One region of the Halomonas sp. G11 genome, then DNA from elsewhere that is predicted to be linked to it. Evidence: riboswitches for the same ligand, from Rfam matches in the RefSeq annotation. Region 1 holds a riboswitch; each other region holds the start of a gene.
The links. Region 1 has a riboswitch for thiamine pyrophosphate ahead of tenA (thiaminase II). Riboswitches for the same ligand answer to the same signal wherever they lie in the genome.
Positions count from the first base shown of each region.

Region 2: it holds a riboswitch for thiamine pyrophosphate, as region 1 does, so the genes downstream of both, ADS46_RS15660 (sodium:solute symporter family transporter) here and tenA (thiaminase II) in region 1, are expected to answer to the same signal.
Region 3: it holds a riboswitch for thiamine pyrophosphate, as region 1 does, so the genes downstream of both, thiM (hydroxyethylthiazole kinase) here and tenA (thiaminase II) in region 1, are expected to answer to the same signal.

Region 1 covers NZ_LYXG01000008.1:5,882-9,124, forward strand. The annotation lists gene ADS46_RS04410 (hypothetical protein) at 1-372, opposite strand, end outside; gene ADS46_RS04415 (hypothetical protein) at 478-846, opposite strand; TPP riboswitch at 1,056-1,215, shown strand; gene tenA (thiaminase II) at 1,305-1,973, shown strand; gene thiC (phosphomethylpyrimidine synthase ThiC) at 2,005-3,243, shown strand, end outside.
Region 2 covers NZ_LYXG01000041.1:259,671-262,913, reverse strand. The annotation lists gene ADS46_RS15665 (diguanylate cyclase domain-containing protein) at 1-115, opposite strand, end outside; gene ADS46_RS15660 (sodium:solute symporter family transporter) at 163-1,557, opposite strand; TPP riboswitch at 1,547-1,649, opposite strand; gene ADS46_RS15655 (hypothetical protein) at 1,862-2,554, shown strand; gene ADS46_RS15650 (CoA-acylating methylmalonate-semialdehyde dehydrogenase) at 2,617-3,243, opposite strand, start outside.
Region 3 covers NZ_LYXG01000014.1:18,991-22,233, forward strand. The annotation lists gene gloA (lactoylglutathione lyase) at 1-244, opposite strand, end outside; gene ADS46_RS07885 (DUF2237 family protein) at 443-817, shown strand; gene ADS46_RS07890 (hypothetical protein) at 925-1,269, shown strand; TPP riboswitch at 1,317-1,413, shown strand; gene thiM (hydroxyethylthiazole kinase) at 1,438-2,247, shown strand; gene thiE (thiamine phosphate synthase) at 2,237-2,848, shown strand; gene ADS46_RS07905 (DMT family transporter) at 2,853-3,243, opposite strand, start outside.

The DNA.
Region 1 (3,243 bases):
TAGTGCTTTCAGGCGAACGAGATCCCAGAGAATGTTTTCCGCAGTACAGTGAGAGCTACCCGCCCACTTCGCTTCCACTGCAAGCATAACCTGCTTGTTAGCTAGATACTCAACTACATAGTCAATCTCCGGTTTTCGACCCTTTTTCGTCGATGAAAGCACCGGATGAGCAAAATTGTTTCTGGCCCTGCAGGCAGTCTGATCGAAGAACGAGGCAAGAATCTCCGAAATGCTGTGCCCGAGATATGCTTCTCCCATTATTGATCCGCGAAAACACAGAAAATCATAATTCATTTTCGCGGACACAGCCTCGGCCATTCGCCTTTGTACAGAGATTTGGCTATTCGGGATCATTTTATTGCTGTCATTCATCTTGGGCTCATAGATAGCACCACATTTTTGAAAATCATAACACCTCCATCATTCGCGGCTAAGAAATGGAGGCTAAGCCACACTGCATTTGTCATGGATAGGATTTCAGTACTCGATATCGCTATCTAATTCCCGCATCGTCTTCCATATTGTATATTTATATGCAGTCGCAACAAGCATAAGTATTATTGCACCTACGCATGATGAAATAGTCAAAACATCCGTAATTGAAACCACTTTTGTTTTTATGACGATACTAGCTATGAGCAGTGCAAAAAATACAATAGCTAATAGGTAAAACCTCACCCATTTCAATAAAATTCGGTAGCCATAGCGGGTTGGACTGCTGTTTCTCTTTTCCGGCTTATCATTTGACGACTTTTCTTTTCCTTTCAACAAAGAGATAATCCCACAGATTATCCCAATCCATGAAGCCGCTATAACAGATATACTTTCGAGCGTCTCTAGAGTCATAATCTCTCGTTGAAGCCTAACTTTGATTATACTCCTCGATGTATAACCTCAAGGAATGTGAGAGTGCATTGAGGTTATACAGCAGCCATAATTAACTCTACCCTATCGACTCTTCTGGTGGCAAAGCCAATTTGGCAGCTTATGCGACTTTCCTCCTCTAATCATCGCCCCTTGCATCTCCCCCACCCGCCTCCTACACTCCACCAACGAACAGCTTGACGGGGTGCCGGTGATATCCGGCTGAGATGGCGCAGGGTCTGTCCTTTTAAGGATGCCAAGCGCTGGTCCCGCTGAACCTGATCCGGCTAATGCACTGCTCATATAACGAGCAGCACGGGTACCGGCGTAGGGATCAAGCGATGGCCATGGCTAGCTTTCTCCCACGATCGCACGCCACCTCTCCGAGCCATTTCCTCGATCTCTCGCCTGCCCTCCGGATCATTACCACCGGAGGCATTATGGGCTACTGCTTTACCGATCTCACCAACGCTTGTCACGATGAATGGCGCGCCTATATCGAGCACGATTTCGTGCGTCAGTTGGGCACGGCGACGCTGCCCGAGGCGTCGTTTCGCCATTATTTAAAGCAGGACTACCTGTTTCTGATCCACTTCGCTCGCGCCTATGCGCTGGCTGCCTACAAAAGCCCCACCCTTGCGGATCTTCGTCAGGCCCATGAAGGCATGAAAGCCATCGTGGATGTGGAGCTGGGTCTGCATGTGGGCTTTTGCCAGGAGTGGGGAATTTCCGAGCAGGAGCTGGCGGAGCTTCCCGAAGCCAGAGCCACGCTTGCCTACACCCGCTATGTGCTGGATACCGGCAGCCGGGGCGACCTGCTCGATTTGCACGTGGCGCTGGCCCCCTGCCTGGTCGGCTACGGGGAAATTGCCAACTGGCTTAACGACCAGCCCACCACGGTGCGCGGCGCGCAAAACCCCTTTGACGCCTGGATTGGCATGTACGAGAGCGAAGAGTTTCAGTCCGCCATGCGGGCGGAGCTCGAATGGCTCAATGCCCGCCTTGCCGACGTTACCCCCGCCCGTTTTGCCGAACTGAGCAAGATCTTCCGCGATGCCACCCGCTTGGAAATCGACTTCTGGCAGATGGGCCTCGACCTCACCAACTAATTCAGCAAAACAACATAAGGAAGCGACCGTTATGAGCAAGACTAGCCACTTTTTAGCCGAAACCGCCCAAGTAGATGCCGCCGCCATTGCCCCGCTGCCGGGCTCGCGCAAGGTGTACGTGGAAGGCTCGCGGCCGGATATTCGCGTGCCGTTTCGCGAGATCACACTCTCGCCCACCAAGACGTCTGCCGACGACGAGCAGAACCCGCCACTGCTGGTCTACGACACCTCCGGCCCCTACACCGACCCCGACGCCCAGATCGACTTGCGTCGCGGGCTCCCGGCACTGCGTCGTGCCTGGATTGAAGCGCGGGACGATACCGAGTTCTTGACCGGCCCCACCAGCGAGTACGGCCATCGCCGCGCCAACGACCCGACACTTGCCCAGCTGCGCTTTGATCTAACCCGTACACCACGCCGTGCAAAAGCGGGCAAGAACGTAACCCAGCTGTACTACGCCCGCCAGGGCATCATCACACCGGAAATGGAGTTTATCGCCCTGCGGGAAAACCAGCGCCGTCAGGCGTTGGGTAATGAGGAAGTGGAGCGCATTCTGGGCCATCAGCACAAAGGCCAGAGCTTTGGCGCCAGCCTGCCCGAAGAGATCACCCCGGAGTTTGTGCGCGATGAAGTCGCCCGTGGGCGGGCGATCATTCCCAACAACATCAACCACCCGGAAAGCGAGCCGATGATCATTGGCCGCAACTTCCTGGTAAAGATCAACGGCAACCTGGGCAACTCGGCGGTGACGTCTTCTATTGAAGAAGAGGTGGATAAGATGACCTGGGGGATCCGCTGGGGCGCGGACACCATCATGGACCTCTCCACGGGGCAGAACATCCACGAAACCCGCGAGTGGATCCTGCGCAACTCGCCGGTGCCCATTGGTACGGTGCCGATCTATCAGGCGCTGGAAAAGGTCAACGGCGTGGCGGAAGACCTCACCTGGGAAGTCTTCCGCGATACGCTGATCGAGCAGGCCGAACAGGGCGTGGACTACTTCACCATTCACGCGGGCGTACTGCTGCGCTATGTGCCGCTCACCGCCAAGCGCGTCACCGGCATTGTCAGCCGCGGCGGCTCGATCATGGCCAAGTGGTGCTTGTACCATCACCAGGAGAGCTTCCTGTACACCCACTTCGAAGACATCTGCGAGATCTGCAAGCAGTACGACGTGGCGTTCTCCCTCGGCGATGGCCTGCGCCCTGGCTCGGTGGCGGATGCCAACGACGAAGCACAAATGGCGGAACTCAAGACCCTGGGCGAGCTG
Region 2 (3,243 bases), on a different contig from region 1:
GGGTGACCAGGCGGGTCACCCGATCGAATGCGGGTTCTTCCGGCGTATCCAGCAGCGCCAATTCGTAAAGCGCCGCCAGCCGAGCTTCTTCGTCGGGAAGAATAGGGTAGTTCATTGACTGTGGCCCATGATGGTAGACGATAACCTACCATCATAACGTGATCAGCCATGCTTTGCCCAAGACGCCCGGTGACCGACCACTTTCGCCCAGCCGACACTCACCAGTGAAGAAGCCAATAGCGCACCGAGGAAAGGCCCCAGGGTGGGAATACCTGCAGGGAAGGTCGCCGCCATGAGCCCCGCTGCCAGGCTGCCGCTGGCTATCCAGCCGGGTAACACGGCGCCTAATAGCCCCGCAATGCCGCCGCCGATCGCCGCCGCGGTGGACATCCGTTTCCATAACCCCAGCAATACCGGTACCACAATCGCGGCACACAGCAAGTCCGCGATCAGGAATAGCCGCAATACGGAAAGCCCCTGCAGGCCGATGATTACCACCGGCACCATCAGCGCGACGGTCCACCAGCGGGCCGTGGTCAGCGACCTGCCCTGCTGCTCATGCTGGGAGACGATCAGCGAGGCAATCGCGTTCTGCAGCGTATCGACACTGGACGCCACCAGTGTCACCGCCAGCACCAGGGCCAGCATGGCGAGCCACGACGGCGCGCTGCCCAGGAGAGCAAAAAACGGGATTGGCGGTTCACCCAACGCCACGCCACTCATCGCAGCAAGCATCCCCAGGCCGCCTATTATCATCACTACGGCGACGGTCAACCCACCCCCCAGCCAGGCACCTTGGCCCAGGCTGCGTGAATCCTGCGCGGCCCACACCCGCTGCCAGTAACCCTGATGGAAAAGGTTCGCCGCCGTGACGGCAATGACCAGTGTCACCGCCACACTCAGTGCGTCGCCCAGCGGGGCGCTCGGCATCGACGATGCCTCTGGCAGGGTGGGTAAATAGGTGAAGGCAACACTGCTGACGATCAGCAGCAGAGCGATCAACAGCCAGGCCTGCCAGCGGTCGGTGGCAAGGCTCGCCCTCAGCCCGCCGAGCACGGTATAGGCAAGCGTGCTCAAAGCGACGCCAAGGACAACCAGAGCAGGCGGCACATCGGAGAGTAATGCGGTTATCGCCCCAATGGCCGTCAGCTCTGCAGCCAAAAAGCAGGACATGTAGGCCACCGACACCAGTGACACCCAGCGCCGCACGCTGGTGCCGTAGCACGCCTGGGCAAACTCGGCGATGCTTCTGCCTTCGGGCAGCGTGCGGCGAATGGCCGGTCCGTAAAGACCGAGTACGATAAACGGCAGCGCGGAACCGATGGCATAACCGGAAAGGGCCACGGGACCAACGAAGGCGCCGATCTCCGGCGGCGCAAACAGAATCCATGCGCCCATCCCGGAGGCAAGAAACGATAACCCGAGGGTCGCCCCGGACTGGGAATTGCGGGCCGTAATGTAATCATCGACCGTGCCACCGGCCCAGCGAGCCCGCAGGCCAAGTATGATAAAAATGCCGAGTGCCGCGGCCAGCGCAGCTAATGTCAGGTAGGGCATGTCGCGCTTCCTCCGCCGGTATGATCCGGATCAGGTTCCAGGGTTAGCGCAAGCGCACTCTCAGCCTCTTGGAGGCTCCCCTGGCGACAGTGTGTGAAAGAACTTCATGAACAGGTATTATTCTCAACGAGAATCGCGCCAGCGTAAAGTGGCGAGTATATGCCATTACGCGCAAGCCCCCGGCATTTCAAACGCCCGGGGCTTTTAATCCGCGTCATCGCTGGCCATACTCAGTAGGTAATCTAATAACGTTATAGAAACCGTGCGCCCGGAGCGACACGGTTCGCTCACAGGGAAATCTCTAATGCGCTATACAGAAGCCAAGGAACATACGCCGGGCAGGCTACATGCGTTGTTTGCTGACCCTTACAATGCGTTTGAAAACGATACCGACGAGCGGCAACTACATCTGCATATTGCGCTGTATTTGCTGCTGGCACGCCCCATGGAGCGCGGCTTGATGACGCTGCGTGTCATACACGGCTGGGAAAATGGTGGCTTCGAGCCGGCTGATTTGCAGCATGTCGACTACGCCATTAACACCGTGGCCGACTTCAAACGCGCCGTAAAGGACTTCACCCAGGCTTCAAAAGACAACGTTGCCTTCCCCGCTGATGAAGACGCCCTGCTGGAAGCCCCACTTGACGATGCGATCGCCAATGCCGAGGCAGACGGGCAAACGCTGGATGAAGAAACGCGCACTATCCCAGCCCGCTGGCCTGCTTTTGAAGGCGGTTTGGCCCTCTATACGCTGTTCAAGATGTACCACCGCCTGGTATATGGCGAGGACGAAGCATACCGCTGTACGCAGTGCTATACCGCCGATGGATTACGTGAGATGCACGAATTTCATCTTGAAGAAGGTGAGTTTGCGCTGCTGGTGCCGACCGGCAAGCATTTTGCCTCAGAGCCCTCGATGTTGGTGCTGCACGAAAGTCAGCTTGATCCGATTGAACGGCTGCTGGAAGAAAGCTTACCGCTGTTTCAGGATTTTTAGCCCTCGCATTGTCGCTCCCTCGGCCCCTTAAGGCCGAGGAAGCGACAACCCGGCGAGTAATATCAGCCAAGCGAAATGGTGCTGTTGATCCCGCTGGAGACGTTTTCGGGCTCAAACCAGCGGGCGGTCACCGTCTTGGTCTGTGTCCAGAAGGCAATCGCCTGCTTACCGTTAGGCCCCAGGTCGCCGAGCTTTGAGCCTCGCGAGCCGGTAAAGCTGAAATAGGCAACCGGCACAGGGATCGGTACGTTGATACCAATCTGGCCCACGTCAATATCGTTTTCAAAGCGCCGTGCCACCCAGCCCGAGTTGGTAAAGATCGAGGTGCCGTTGCCGTTGGGGTTGGCATTGATGAAGGCAACCGCGTCGTCCAGCGTCTCCACGTTGACCACGCAGAGTACCGGGCCAAAGATCTCTTCACGGTAGATGGTCATGTCTGCGGTCACGTCGGAAAACAGTGTCGGCCCCACAAAATTACCTTCCGGAAAGCCATCAACCGAGCAACCGCGGCCGTCGACCATTAGTTTGGCGCCCTCTTGCTCGCCTGCGCCAATCAAGCGTTCGACACGTTCCTTGGCCTGGGGGGATACCAGCGGGCCCAGGTCGGCATCGCGTTGAGTGCCAGGCCCGACCTTCATGCCACGAGCGCCTTCCACAATATCGTCTAACCATTCACGGGCCTCGCCCAC
Region 3 (3,243 bases), on a different contig from region 1:
CGGTTCTTGCCTGCGTCTCTTCAGGCACTTGGTCAGCGTCTTCCAGGTTAGCCAGGAAGTAGAGGGAAAATTGCATTTCTTCAAAATCAAGCCGACGCATCACCTGCATACCAAACACCTGTGAATAAAACGCCAGCGCACGCTCGGGATCCTTGACCCGCAGCATGGTGTGGTTCAAACGGAATCCCTGGGTCTGCTCGGGTGCCGGGGCAACCCCTGGATGCTGCTCACCTTGAAACGACATGCACTATCTCCTTTGACGTATCGGTTACTTTGTACAAGGCTGTAGAATCCTGGCTACCAGTCTTGAGAAACCGTCTGTACCCGCAGCCTTTAACCACCATCGTGACTCGCCCTCATGGTTCACCAGGATGATCGGTGTCTATCGTTTCATCATGAGGGCAGTCTGACAAAATACCAGCCCTTGCGCTAAGGAGGCCTTATGGCCCGCGATCTCAATGTGCTGGGTGAGCCGCTCACCCCGTGCTGCCATGACCCCAAAACCGGCTTTTACCGCGATGGATTCTGTCGCGTGGGGGCGGATGATGTGGGCGTTCACTCTGTGTGCGCCATGCTGACGGAGGAGTTTCTGGCCTTTTCGCTGGCACAGGGCAACGACCTGGTAACGCCACGGCCTGAATTTGGCTTTCCTGGCCTGCAGCCCGGCGACCGTTGGTGCCTGTGCGCGTCACGCTGGCTGGAAGCCGCCGAGGTAGGCCTGGCACCGCCCGTCGTCCTGTCCGGCACTAATCAGAAGACCCTCGACATCATCGGCCTGGACACCTTGCGCCAGCACGCCCTGGATGCCGTGCATTGAGGAGGTTGCGCCTTGGATATTCTGTGCAAACATCCTACACTTCCATTATAAATTTTATACACCCATCAGTTGGTCCCCACCGGACGGGTATCCCACAGGAGTAGGTCATGGCCTCGATTGATACGACCCTTGGCGATCAGATCACCTTGAAGCAGCTTTCCCAGGCGCTCCGCAATGGCTTCTCGCCAATTGTGGAGGTTGAATCAATGGACGGCATCTATAAAGTGCGCTTTCACCATGCCAATGGGGTTTCCGATTTATCCAATGCCCAGGGGCATGTCAGCACCTTTCTGGGTACTGGCGAAATCCGCGATACCCTGGGTGAATTGGGCTTGACCCATGGCGTGCTTACCTTTGCCGATCAATGCGGCGACGAAATGATCGGTGTGGCGGGGAAAGCCATAACGCCCGATGAAATGCTCACCTACGGAACGCGCATCTCGTTTCGTTAAACGAGCCTTTCCAGGGCTTTACAGACTCGTCCAAGCCACGGATAGTAGGGGCACGACAGGGGCGCTCGTCACCGAACGGGCTGAGAAGCACCCTTATAACCTGAACCGGCTAATACCGGCGTAGGGAGTCGTGGTGCCCCGTCACCACCTCCCTGCCGGGAGGACTTCATGACCATCCCCAACTTTGGCGACAGCTTGACGGCGCTGCGCGACACCACCCCGCTTATTCACTGCATCACCAACTATGTCGCGATGAACAGCACCGCCAACGTGCTGCTGGCCACCGGGGCGTCACCCGCCATGCTGCATGCCACCCAGGAGGTTGCTGAATTCACCGCGCTGGCCGATGCGCTGTCGATCAACATCGGGACGCTTTCATCGCCCTGGGCGGAGGCCATGCTGCTTGCCGCGCGCACCGCTCGCGCACACGACACGCCCTGGGTGCTGGACCCCGTCGCCGTGGGCGCGACCCGTTATCGCCAGGAAGTCTGCGCCGACCTTTTAGCCCTTCAGCCCAGCGTCATTCGTGGCAACGCCTCTGAAATTCTGGCGCTGGATGGGCTGGCCCACCAGGGCCGTGGGGTTGATGCCACTGCGTCCACCGACGATGCCGTAACGGCCGCCATGGCACTGGCCGAGGGGCAACAGTGTATCGTCGCCATGACCGGTGAACGGGATAGAGTCACCGACGGAAAAGCCTGCTACACGATCAGCGGCGGGCATCCTTTGATGCCCCGTGTCACGACCTTGGGGTGCGGGCTCAGCGCTCTGGTGGCCGCCTTTGTCGCCGCCAACCCGGACGAGCCGCTGAACGCCAGCAGTGCCGCCGTGGCGTGTTTTGCGGCAGCCGGAGAGCGTGCCGGGGAGACCGCCCAGGGGCCGGGCAGTTTTTACGTTGCCTTGTTGGACGCGCTTTATCAGCTCACGCCTGATGCGCTTAACCACTTCGCCCGGCGGGAGGTCCGCGATGCCCTTTGATCTGTCGCTTTATCTGGTCACCGACGCAACCCTGTGCCAGCACCATGGTCTTGAGCGCACTGTCAGCGAGGCTGTCCGCGGTGGCGTCACCATGGTGCAGCTGCGCGACAAGCAGGCAAGCGATGCACAGATGATTGACCAGGCACGGCGTTTGAAAGCCTTGCTGGCAGGTAGCGGGGTGGCGTTGATCATCAACGACCGCCTTGAGGTGGCGCTTGCCAGTCAGGCCGACGGACTGCATGTCGGTCAGAGCGATACCACGGTACGCCAGGCCCGGGCGGCGATGGGGCCACAGGCCATATTGGGGCTTTCGATCAACACCGTGGAACAACTTCATGACGCGCCCATTGATCAGCTTGACTACGTGGGCATCGGGCCGATCTTTGCCACCCCCAGCAAACAGGATCACGCCCAACCGATTGGTTTTGGCGGCCTTGCTTCCTTGATCAAGGAATGCCCGATTCCCAGCGTGGCCATCGGCGGGCTGAATGCCAGCCATGTGACTTCGATACGGCGGGCAGGCGCTGACGGGCTAGCGGTCATCTCGGCGATCTGCGGCCAGCCCGACCCCGAGGCGGCGGCTCGCGCCTTCCAGCGTTAACAGCCTAGGCCGTTGGGCGGCGCTTCAAGGTGGTTCGCCGGTCGTGATAGGCAATCGCCAGGCCGCTTGCCATGATCAAGGCGCTGCCCACCCATACCCAGAGGTCGGGCAGCTCGCCCCAGAACCACCAGCCGAGCAGCACTGCCCAGAGCATGGCGGTGTAATCGAATGGGGCGGCTATCGCTGCTGGCGCGAAGCGAAACGCCAGGGTAATAAACGCCGTCGCGCCCACGCCCAGTACGCCAGACGCCAAAAACCCCAGCCAGTGCCAGGGCAGCGGCGTCTGCCAGACCCAGGGCAGGGTCAGCCCCGTCACTATAAGGGGCACAGAGGTCATGTAGAACAGCATCGCCCAAAGGTGTTCACGGCCCCCGTAGCGGCGTGCGGTAATCATC